DNA from 2 places in the Chromobacterium sp. CCUG 30098 genome. Region 1 is predicted to be linked to the other one. Evidence: riboswitches for the same ligand, from Rfam matches in the RefSeq annotation. Region 1 holds a riboswitch; the other holds the start of a gene.
What was found. A riboswitch is a leader RNA that binds a small molecule or an ion and turns the genes downstream of it on or off. The one in region 1 is predicted to bind cobalamin.

Region 1 (4,419 bases):
ACGCGCAGCACGATGGCGCGGGCCTGGGCCAGTTGGCCGTCCAGCAGTGCTTGCATCGCGGTCTCGTCGGCAATGCCTTGCAGCGAGATGCCAGACACGGAGGGGAAGTCTTCCGGCCAGCGCGCGCGCGACAGCGCGGCGAGATCGGTGCCGGCGTGGCTCAACAAGGCGAGTGCGGCGCTCATGCCTGCGCCTCCGTTTCGATGTCGCCGACGCCGGTTTTATGGAACACCAATTCCTCGACCGGAACGCCGCCCTTCAGATGCTGGCAGACGATGCGTTCGATATCGCTTTCATTCACCTTGCGGTACCAGACCCCGTCCGGATACACCACCATCACCGGGCCTTCCTTGCACACGGCGAAGCAGTGGCTGCGGGTGCGCTTGGCGCGCAGGCCTTCGCAAGCGTCTATGCTGCGGCCCAGGTGCAGGAACATCGCTTCCGAACCCTGGCCGTCCGGCGTGCAGCGCGGGCCGGTGCACATCAGCACGTGTTTGTCGTGGGTTCTCATCGCGCCTCCGGCGTCAGTTGGTCAAAACGCTTCCATTTATAAATGGCGGCGGAGGCAAGCCACGTCAGCAGGAACACGCCGATGACGAAGTAGCCGAAATGAGCCAGATCGTCGTTGAGCGCTGAGATCAGGTCCCAGAAGCCACCGGTGAGCTGCAGCTTGTCCGCCAGCAGGCCCAGGCCCTCCAGCCCGCCAATGCCGACGGCGACGAGGACGGAAACGAAGGTGATGGTCAGGTTGTACCAGAGCTTGCGCACCGGATTGACGAAGGCCCAGCCGTAGACTTCCACCATCATCATGCTGTCCAGCGTGTCCACCAGCGCCATGCCGGCGGCGAACAGCGCCGGGAACACCATGATGTGCCACAGCGCCACGCCGTTGGCGCTTTGCGAGGTGGCGATGGCGAACAGGCCGATTTCAGTGGCGGTGTCGAAACCCAGGCCGAACAAAAAGCCGATGGGCAACATATGCCAGCTCTTGGTCACCATGCGAAACAAGGGCTTGAGCAGGCGCGCGATCAGGCCGCGGTTGTTCAGCAGCAGATTCAGCTGCTCGTCGCAAATGGCCTCGCCGGCGCGGGCGCGGCGGAAAGCGCCCCATACCGCGCGCAAGGAAGACAGATTGATCAGCGCCAGCGTCAGCAGAAAGAAGGCCGACACGCTGGTGCCGATAACGCCGCCTATCTCCTTGAAGCCGGCGACGCGGCTTTGCAGCGCGCTGGCGGCGAACACGATCAGGGCGACGGCGATGACCACCACCGCGGAGTGGCCGGCGGAGAAGAACAGGCCCACCGCCGACGGTCGGCGGCCTTCCTGCATCAGCTTGCGCACGGTGTTGTCGATGGCGGCGATGTGATCGGCGTCCACCGCGTGGCGCAGGCCGAACAGATAGGCGAGCAGGGCGGTGGCGAGTTGGGCCGGGTGATCGGCGAAGGCGGCGAAAGCCCAGGCCCAGGCCAGCAGATTGGCCAGGATCAGCCCGGCGAGTATCGGCGCGTGCTGCGCCAGACGGCGGCCGGCGGACGGCGCGGTGGATGAATGCATGGTGCCCTCGGAGACGATTTCCGTCGCGCAAACGAGGGCACAGGTCGCCGAGTGTTCATGAGCGGCGCATGTGCGTATCCCCCGGTACACCCCGCCCGGTTTCTGCTTGCGTCGACACGTATGACGGCCGGTCTCCTGGCTCGCGCGTCGCCGTCCGGCGCCGCCTTCCCGGCCCGTTTAGGGGCCAGTGGCTTTAGGCGTGGACTCTGCGCTTACAGTTGCGGGGGCAGCCGCGGTCTTGCACCGCGTTCCCGTTTCACCCTCTGAGAACCTGTTACGAGCTGCCGCGCATCTTGGCTGGCGAGCTCGCACACAGGTTTTTGGGGCACCGTCATGATGGGGTCGGATGATACGTGACAAAAACCAGGCTGTGAACAGCTGGCGTTTTGATTTTAATTACAATCGCCGCCAATCCGCCAAGGCCTGTTCCAGCCGCGCCCAGTCCTGTTCGCCGCTAGGCAGGCCAAAGCGCAAGCTGGGCAGGGACTCGAAATAACGGCTCAAGATGCCGAGCCCCGCCAGATGGCGATGCAAGGGCCGGCTGGCCTCGCCGGGAACCCACTGGAACAGTTCGCAGCCGCCGGCCGGGGCGAGCCCGTGCCGCTCCAGACAGTTCCGCAGCCGCGCGCTATCGCGCAGCAGCTTGCTCCTCATGGATTGCTGCCACGCGGTGTCGCCAAGCGCCAGCGTCACCGCTTCGCGCGCCGGACCCGCCATGGCCCAAGGCCCCAGTTCCTCGGCCAAGGCCTGCCGCAGCGCGGCCTGGGCGAACACGAAACCGGCGCGGGCGCCGGCCAGGCCGAAGAATTTGCCGACCGAGCGCAGCACGATCAGGCCCGGCTTGCCGATATGGGGGAGCATGCTGTCCCGCGGCGACGCATCCAGAAACGCTTCGTCGACCAGCAGCCAGCCGCCGCGTTCCGCCAGCCTTTGCCGCCAGTCTTCCAGCAAAGCCGGTTCAAAACGGTCTCCGGTGGGGTTGTTGGGGTTGCAGATTTGAACCACGTCCAGCTGATCAATATTCGCGGCCAGCCCGTCCGGCGTGAACCGTTCCACGCGGTGTCCGCGCCTTTGCCACTGGTAGGGGTGTTCGGCGTAGCACAAGGTCAACATGCCGACGCGGCAGGGCGCTCGCAGCCGCGGCAGCACCTGGATGGCGGGTTGAGAACCGGCCACCGGCAACAGTTGCCCGCAACCGTAATATTCCGCCGCCGCCGCTTCCAGCCCGTCTTGGTCCTGCGGCAGCCGCAGCCAGCCGTCGGCGGACAGCGGCGGCACTGGCCAGCCATTGGGATTGACGCCGGTGGACAGGTCCAGCCAATCCCCAGGCGGAATACCGTATTCAGCGGCCGCGCGCAGCAGGCCGCCTCCGTGTTCAAGCATGCATGACTCCAATCAAAACAGCCCACAATAGGGAAAGACCGGCCCACAGCCATGCGCCGCGGCCGACCAAGCGCACCGCGCGGCCGATGTCCTGATGCGTGGGCGCGGGGCCGCAGCCCAAGGGCGGGCGCTCCTTCCACTGGCCATGGTAGCGCGCGCCGCCGCCAAGGGAGACGCCCAGCGCGCCGGCGCCGGCCGCCATCACGGGGCCGGCGTTGGGACTGTACCAAGTGGGCGCCTGCGCTCTCCAGCAGCGCCAGCCGCTTGCCGGGTGGCCCAGCAGCAAATAGGTGAGGGCGGTCAGCCGCGCCGGGACATAGTTCAACACATCGTCGAGGCGGGCGGCGGCCCAGCCAAAATGCAAATAGCGGGCGTTCTTATAGCCCCACATCGCATCCAGCGTGTTGGACAGCCGGTACAGTACCGCCCCGGGCGCGCCCAGCAGCAGAAACCAGAACAGCGCGGCAAAGACCGCGTCGCAGCCATTTTCCAGCACCGACTCAATGGTGGCGCGGGCAATCCCGGCCTCATCCAGCTCGCTCGTGTCGCGGCTGACGATCCAACCCACCCGTTCACGGGCCAAGGCGAGATCGCCGTCGGCCAGCGCCTGTCTGACCACCTCCGCATGCTGAGCCAAGCTCCTGGCGCCCACCGCCAGGTAGAGCAGAACAAGCGGGACAATGGCTGACAGCAGCGGCAGCCGGGCCAGCAGCCAGGCCGCCAGCGTCAGAGGCAGGATCAAGAGTGAAACGGAGAGGGCGCCGCGCAGACGCATGCGCCAGCGGGGCTCGGCATCGGGCGAGGAGGGGTAGGCAAAGCGCTCAACGGCCCGGGTCAGTCGACCGAAGCCGACCAATGGATGCCAGCGCCGCGGCTCGCCCAGCAGGCGGTCCAGCAACAGCGCTAGCGGTAGAAACAATGCGGAATTCAACACACAACCTTATATAATGGCCGACCGCCGCTTGGAGGTATCCAATGCGCAAATTTTTAGGGTTTGGGATGGCCGGAATGAATCAAGCCGCCATTCTAAGCCTTGTTCGCCATCTATGTGCAGGGGGAATGCCATGGCCAAGACCATCATGATTCAGGGCGCCACGTCCGATGCCGGCAAGAGCGCGCTGGCCACCGGCTTGTGCCGGCTGTTGGCCCGCCGTGGCGTGAGGGTGGCGCCGTTCAAGCCGCAGAACATGGCGCTGAACAGCGCGGTGACGGTGGACGGCGGTGAGATCGGCCGCTCGCAGGCGGTGCAAGCGCAGGCCTGCGGGCTGGAGCCGCATACCGATATGAACCCGGTACTGTTGAAGCCCAACAGCCATACCGGTTCTCAGGTCATCATCCACGGGCGGGCGATAGGGAATATGGAGGCTCGCGGCTATCACGACTACAAACCGGTGGCGATGAAGGCGGTGCTGGCGTCCCACGCCAGGCTGGCGGGGCAATACCAGTGCATCATCGCCGAGGGCGCCGGCAGCCCGGCCGAGA
Region 2 (4,419 bases), on a different contig from region 1:
CAGATCCGGCCGCTGCCGCATCACCGCCTCCAGGCTGAAGCCGGTGAAGCTGCCCACCCGCGGCAAACGCTTGGCGGCGTCCGGATGGTCGCTATGTTCCACCGTGGCCACCAGCTTGTCGCCGGCGCCCACCGCGTACAGCATTTCCGTGGCGTGCGGCACCAGGGTCAGAATCCTTTGCGCCGGCTGCGCCAGCGTGATGGTCTGGCCACCGCCGTCCTGGGCGCTGACCGCCGCCAAGGCCGGCAGCGCGCCCAGCAGCAAGGCCAGAACCGGCGACCGTCTCATGTCTCGCCTTTCAACACCAGCGGCAAGCCGCAGGCCACCAGCGTCACCCGCTGGCAGACCGCCGCCACCGCTTGATTCACCCGACCCAGCTCGTCGACGAAGCATCGGGTCTGGGCATTGGCCGACACCACGCCCCAGCCGATTTCATTGCTGACCAGCAGCACCTCGCCTCGGGCCTGTTCCAGCGCCGCCAGCAGCGCGGCGCGTTCCTGTTCGAAACCAGCGGTGTCGAAACCGCCGTTCTCGTTGAAAAAGCGCATCAGCCACATGCCCAGGCAGTCGACCAAGAGCAGGCCGCCCGCCGCGTCGCGACGCAGCAGCTCGGCGGCCAAGCCGCGGCCGGCCTCCGCTTGCGACCACGCCGCCGGACGCCGTCGACGATGGTGTTCGACGCGAGCGGCGAACTCGGCGTCGCCGCCGCGCAGCTCGGCCGTCGCCAGATAGCAGACCGGGCCCGGGTGGGCCAAGGCCAGGGTTTCGGCGTAGCGGCTCTTGCCGCTGCGCGCGCCGCCGGTGATCAGGTGGGGCATGGGAATTCCTTACTGACTGAAACGAACCCCAAGGAAAACACCCAGTCCGCCGGTGTTGTACCCATAAGCGGTTTCATATTCACGATTGAACAGATTGTCCGCTCGAGCCGTGGCAGTCCAATTTTTGGCAAAACGATAATTGGCAAAAATATTGGTCACGCCGTAACCATGCAGCGCTTTGGCCTCCGAATTAGCCGCATCTCCCGCTCTGCGCGACGCGACTTGCTGCTCCGCTCCCAGCGTCCATTTTTCCCACTGCTTAGCGGCGGATACGCTGGCACTCTGGCGCGGCCGGTTTGCCAACCAATTGCCTGTCTTATCGTCTCGCGCATCCATCAGCGTCAAGTTACCTTGCCAGTCGATACTGAGCCATTGGGCCCCCGCCTCCAATGACAGCCCCCGGATCGTTGTGCGATCCACATTGCTCGGGCGCCATGAATTGAAATCCGTGGGGTCGGTTTGCGCCCACTGAATCAACTGCTCCACTTTGTTCTGGAATAGGGTCAAGCTAGCCGAACGGCCATCTTTTCGGTATTGCAGAGCCAGTTCTGTATTCTTTGAACTCTCCGGCTTTAGATTGGGGTTGCCGCTGCCCGGATAGTACAGATCGTTAAAGGACGGTGCTTTATACCCTGTGCCATAACCTACACGCGCAAGCCAACCATCGGCGAAATGATAGCCATAACCGGCTTTACCGGTCATCTTCCCCCCAAATTGATCATCATGATCGTTTCGAAGGCTAGCTTGCAGAAGATGCTTGCCCAACTCCAACTGGTAGCTCACGAATCCGGCATTGGTGGTGCGGGTGTTTTTGGTATAGATACCATCGCTAGCGATTTTCTGGTCCAAATGGGAGGCGCCCAAAATAAATAAGCCAACCTTGGTATTCAAGTCGTTCTGCCATTGCCATTCGTTCTGCGTTGTCTGAAAAAAGCTGGCACGTCGATCGAAATTGCCGTTATGAAACTCCTCGGACTTGTCCTGACTGCGGGCAAAACGCAGAGTGCTTGTCCAGACATCGTTGAAACGATTTTTTGATTCAACGCTCTGCCCAGTCAGGCGCGACTTGGAGCGATCCTGCCCCTTCCACGCACTGGTATAGTCAATGTCAGCCTCCGCAAAGGTCTGGAATAGACGCACAGTCAAATCATGGCCCGGCAACAAGGTCTGCGTCAGGCTAGCGGCATAGCTATCATTGCGATACCCATCATTGTCCGGGTTGTAGTAATACGTGTTGCGTGAATTCGTCGCCGAAAAACCATCGGACTGAGCGTGCGACAGCTGCAGGCTATAAGCGGTATTTCCTGACTTCCCCGCTACGCCGGCGCTTAGCTTGCCGGTGCCTCGGCTGCCAAACTCAACCCCCGCGTTCCATCGCGGCTCGCCCTCGCCTTTGCGAGTGAAGATCTGAATCACCCCGCCGATGGCGTCTGCGCCGTATAAACTGGACGCAGGCCCCCGCAGAATTTCAATGCGCTCGATCTGGGCCAATGGAATATTCTGAATCGTCGTGGTACCGAGCGTGGCGGAATAAATTCGCACGCCGTCCACCAGCACCACCGTATGGCTATCCTTGTTGCCGCGGATATAGATGCTGCTGGCGCTGCCTGGGCCGCCATTGCTGGCGATAGAAACAGCCGCTTGACGCGACAACACTTGTTGCAGGGTTTGCGCCCCGCTTTCTTCGATTTCCTCGCGCGTGACCACAGTCGCATCGGCTAGCGTGCGCGACAGCGGTTGCGCCACACGGCCCGCCGTCACCACTACCGGATCCCCGGCGAACTCGGGCACATTGGCGGCATAGGCCTGGCCGGCGCAGACCAGCGAGACCAGCAAGGCGCATTGTTGGGGTTTGAACATGAAACACACTCCACATGGAATCTGGCCGCCAGGGCGGCATGGTTAGGAAGAGTGCGAAGAAGGCATGAAAAGGGGGACGCCGCGGCAGGACGCCGGGCCGTCTGTCGGATCGCCTCCCCGCGATACTCCAGTGCGGCCGCCTTCCGGGCGGCCATTGGGCGGGCGCGAGTGTGGTTTCCATGATCGCGCATGCCAGCAGGCCGGTCTCCGGGCTCGGCCTTGCGGCGATGCGCCTTCCCATCCGATGGACAGTGGCCCTTGCATCGCCTGGGCGTTGAGGTTCAACGTCTCGCGCATCGAGCGCGACTCGGTTGAACAGCTTCACACGCCAGGCCTTACCGTTGCGGGGGCAGCGCCGGTCTTGCACCGGCTTCCCGTTTCATCCGCGGCGCTTGAGCCGCGGACACCTGCTAGGTTCCGGATTATACCGGAGAGCATCCCGACGGGATGGCGCCAAAAGAAATATGTTTAGTTAGGATCAAATCGTCCACCGGCTGCGGGTTGCCCCGGTGGCGGGCTATCGCTTAAAGTCGCCGCTGAATCACTCTCTCATCCAGGCTGGAGTTGGCCATCTCATGACATTCATCGATACCTTTCGCTCACCCGATTTCGCCGCCTACCAGGCCGCCCGCGCCCGCCAGGCCACACTCACCAAGCCGGCGGGCAGCCTGGGCAGGCTGGAAGAGCTGGCCTGCCGCTTCGCCGCCTGGCAGGGCAAGGTCTGCCCGGACGCGCTGCGGCCGGCGATCACGGTATTCGCCGGCGATCACGGCGTGACGGCGGAAGGCGTATCCGCCTATCCCTCGGTGGTGACCGGCGAAATGGTGCGCAATTTCGCCAATGGCGGCGCGGCCATCTGCGTGTTGGCGCAAAGCCTGGACGCCAGGCTGGAGGTGGTGGACGCCGGCGTGCTCAGCGACGTCTCCGCGCTGCCCATCGTCCACGCCAAAGTGCGGGCCGGCACCGGCAATCTGGCCAGGGAGGCCGCAATGACGCCGGCACAGGCGGAGGCCGCGCTGGAAGTGGGCCGCCTGGCCGCGCGCCGCGCGCTGGACGGCGGCGCCAATTTGCTGATCGCCGGCGACATGGGCATAGGCAACACCACCGCGTCCGCCGCGCTGATCTGCCGGCTGGCGGACTTGCCGCCGGAGCGCATCGTCGGCCGCGGCACCGGCCTGGACGAGGCCGGCCTGGACACCAAGCGCCAAGTGGTGCGCACCGCGCTGGCCCGCGTCGCCGAGCGCGATTTGTCCGCGCTGGACATCCTGGCCGAGCTGGGCGGCCTGGAAATCGCCGCCATGGCCGGCTTCTATCTGGAAAGCGCCGCGCAAGGCGCGCCGGCGCTGGTGGACGGCTTCATTTCCAGCGCCGCCGCGCTCTGCGCGCTGGCGCTGGAGCCGCGCGCGGGAGATTGGCTGCTGGCCAGCCACCGCTCGGAAGAAACCGGCCACCTGCTGGCGCTGCACGCGCTGAAGCTGGAGCCGGTGCTGGACCTGGGCATGCATCTGGGCGAGGGATCCGGCGCCGCCTTGTGCGTGCCCTTGCTGCAAATGGCCATCCGCCTGCACAACGAGATGGCCACCTTCGCCGAGGCGGGCATCACCGGAAAAGCGGAATGAACCCCTATACCCTGACCCTGTTGCGTCACGGCGAAATCGATCATGAGGGCCGCTTGATCGGCAGTTGCGATCTGCCGCTGAACGCCACCGGACACATTCAGATGGCGCAAAGCTGGCAGCGC

Region 2: linked by a shared signal. The riboswitch ahead of QUG03_RS14410 (TonB-dependent receptor domain-containing protein) and the one ahead of QUG03_RS07925 (HoxN/HupN/NixA family nickel/cobalt transporter) in region 1 are both predicted to bind cobalamin.

The regions. Positions count from the first base shown of each region.
Region 1 is NZ_JAUCGS010000002.1:486,539-490,957, reverse strand. It holds gene QUG03_RS07935 (cobaltochelatase subunit CobN) at 1-185, opposite strand, end outside; gene QUG03_RS07930 ((2Fe-2S) ferredoxin domain-containing protein) at 182-511, opposite strand; gene QUG03_RS07925 (HoxN/HupN/NixA family nickel/cobalt transporter) at 508-1,554, opposite strand; cobalamin riboswitch at 1,663-1,845, opposite strand; gene cobD (threonine-phosphate decarboxylase CobD) at 1,951-2,937, opposite strand; gene cbiB (adenosylcobinamide-phosphate synthase CbiB) at 2,930-3,871, opposite strand; gene QUG03_RS07910 (cobyric acid synthase) at 4,002-4,419, shown strand, end outside.
Region 2 is NZ_JAUCGS010000006.1:14,291-18,709, reverse strand. It holds gene QUG03_RS14420 (cobalamin-binding protein) at 1-288, opposite strand, end outside; gene cobU (bifunctional adenosylcobinamide kinase/adenosylcobinamide-phosphate guanylyltransferase) at 285-818, opposite strand; gene QUG03_RS14410 (TonB-dependent receptor domain-containing protein) at 828-2,678, opposite strand; cobalamin riboswitch at 2,860-3,104, opposite strand; gene cobT (nicotinate-nucleotide--dimethylbenzimidazole phosphoribosyltransferase) at 3,254-4,297, shown strand; gene QUG03_RS14400 (histidine phosphatase family protein) at 4,294-4,419, shown strand, end outside.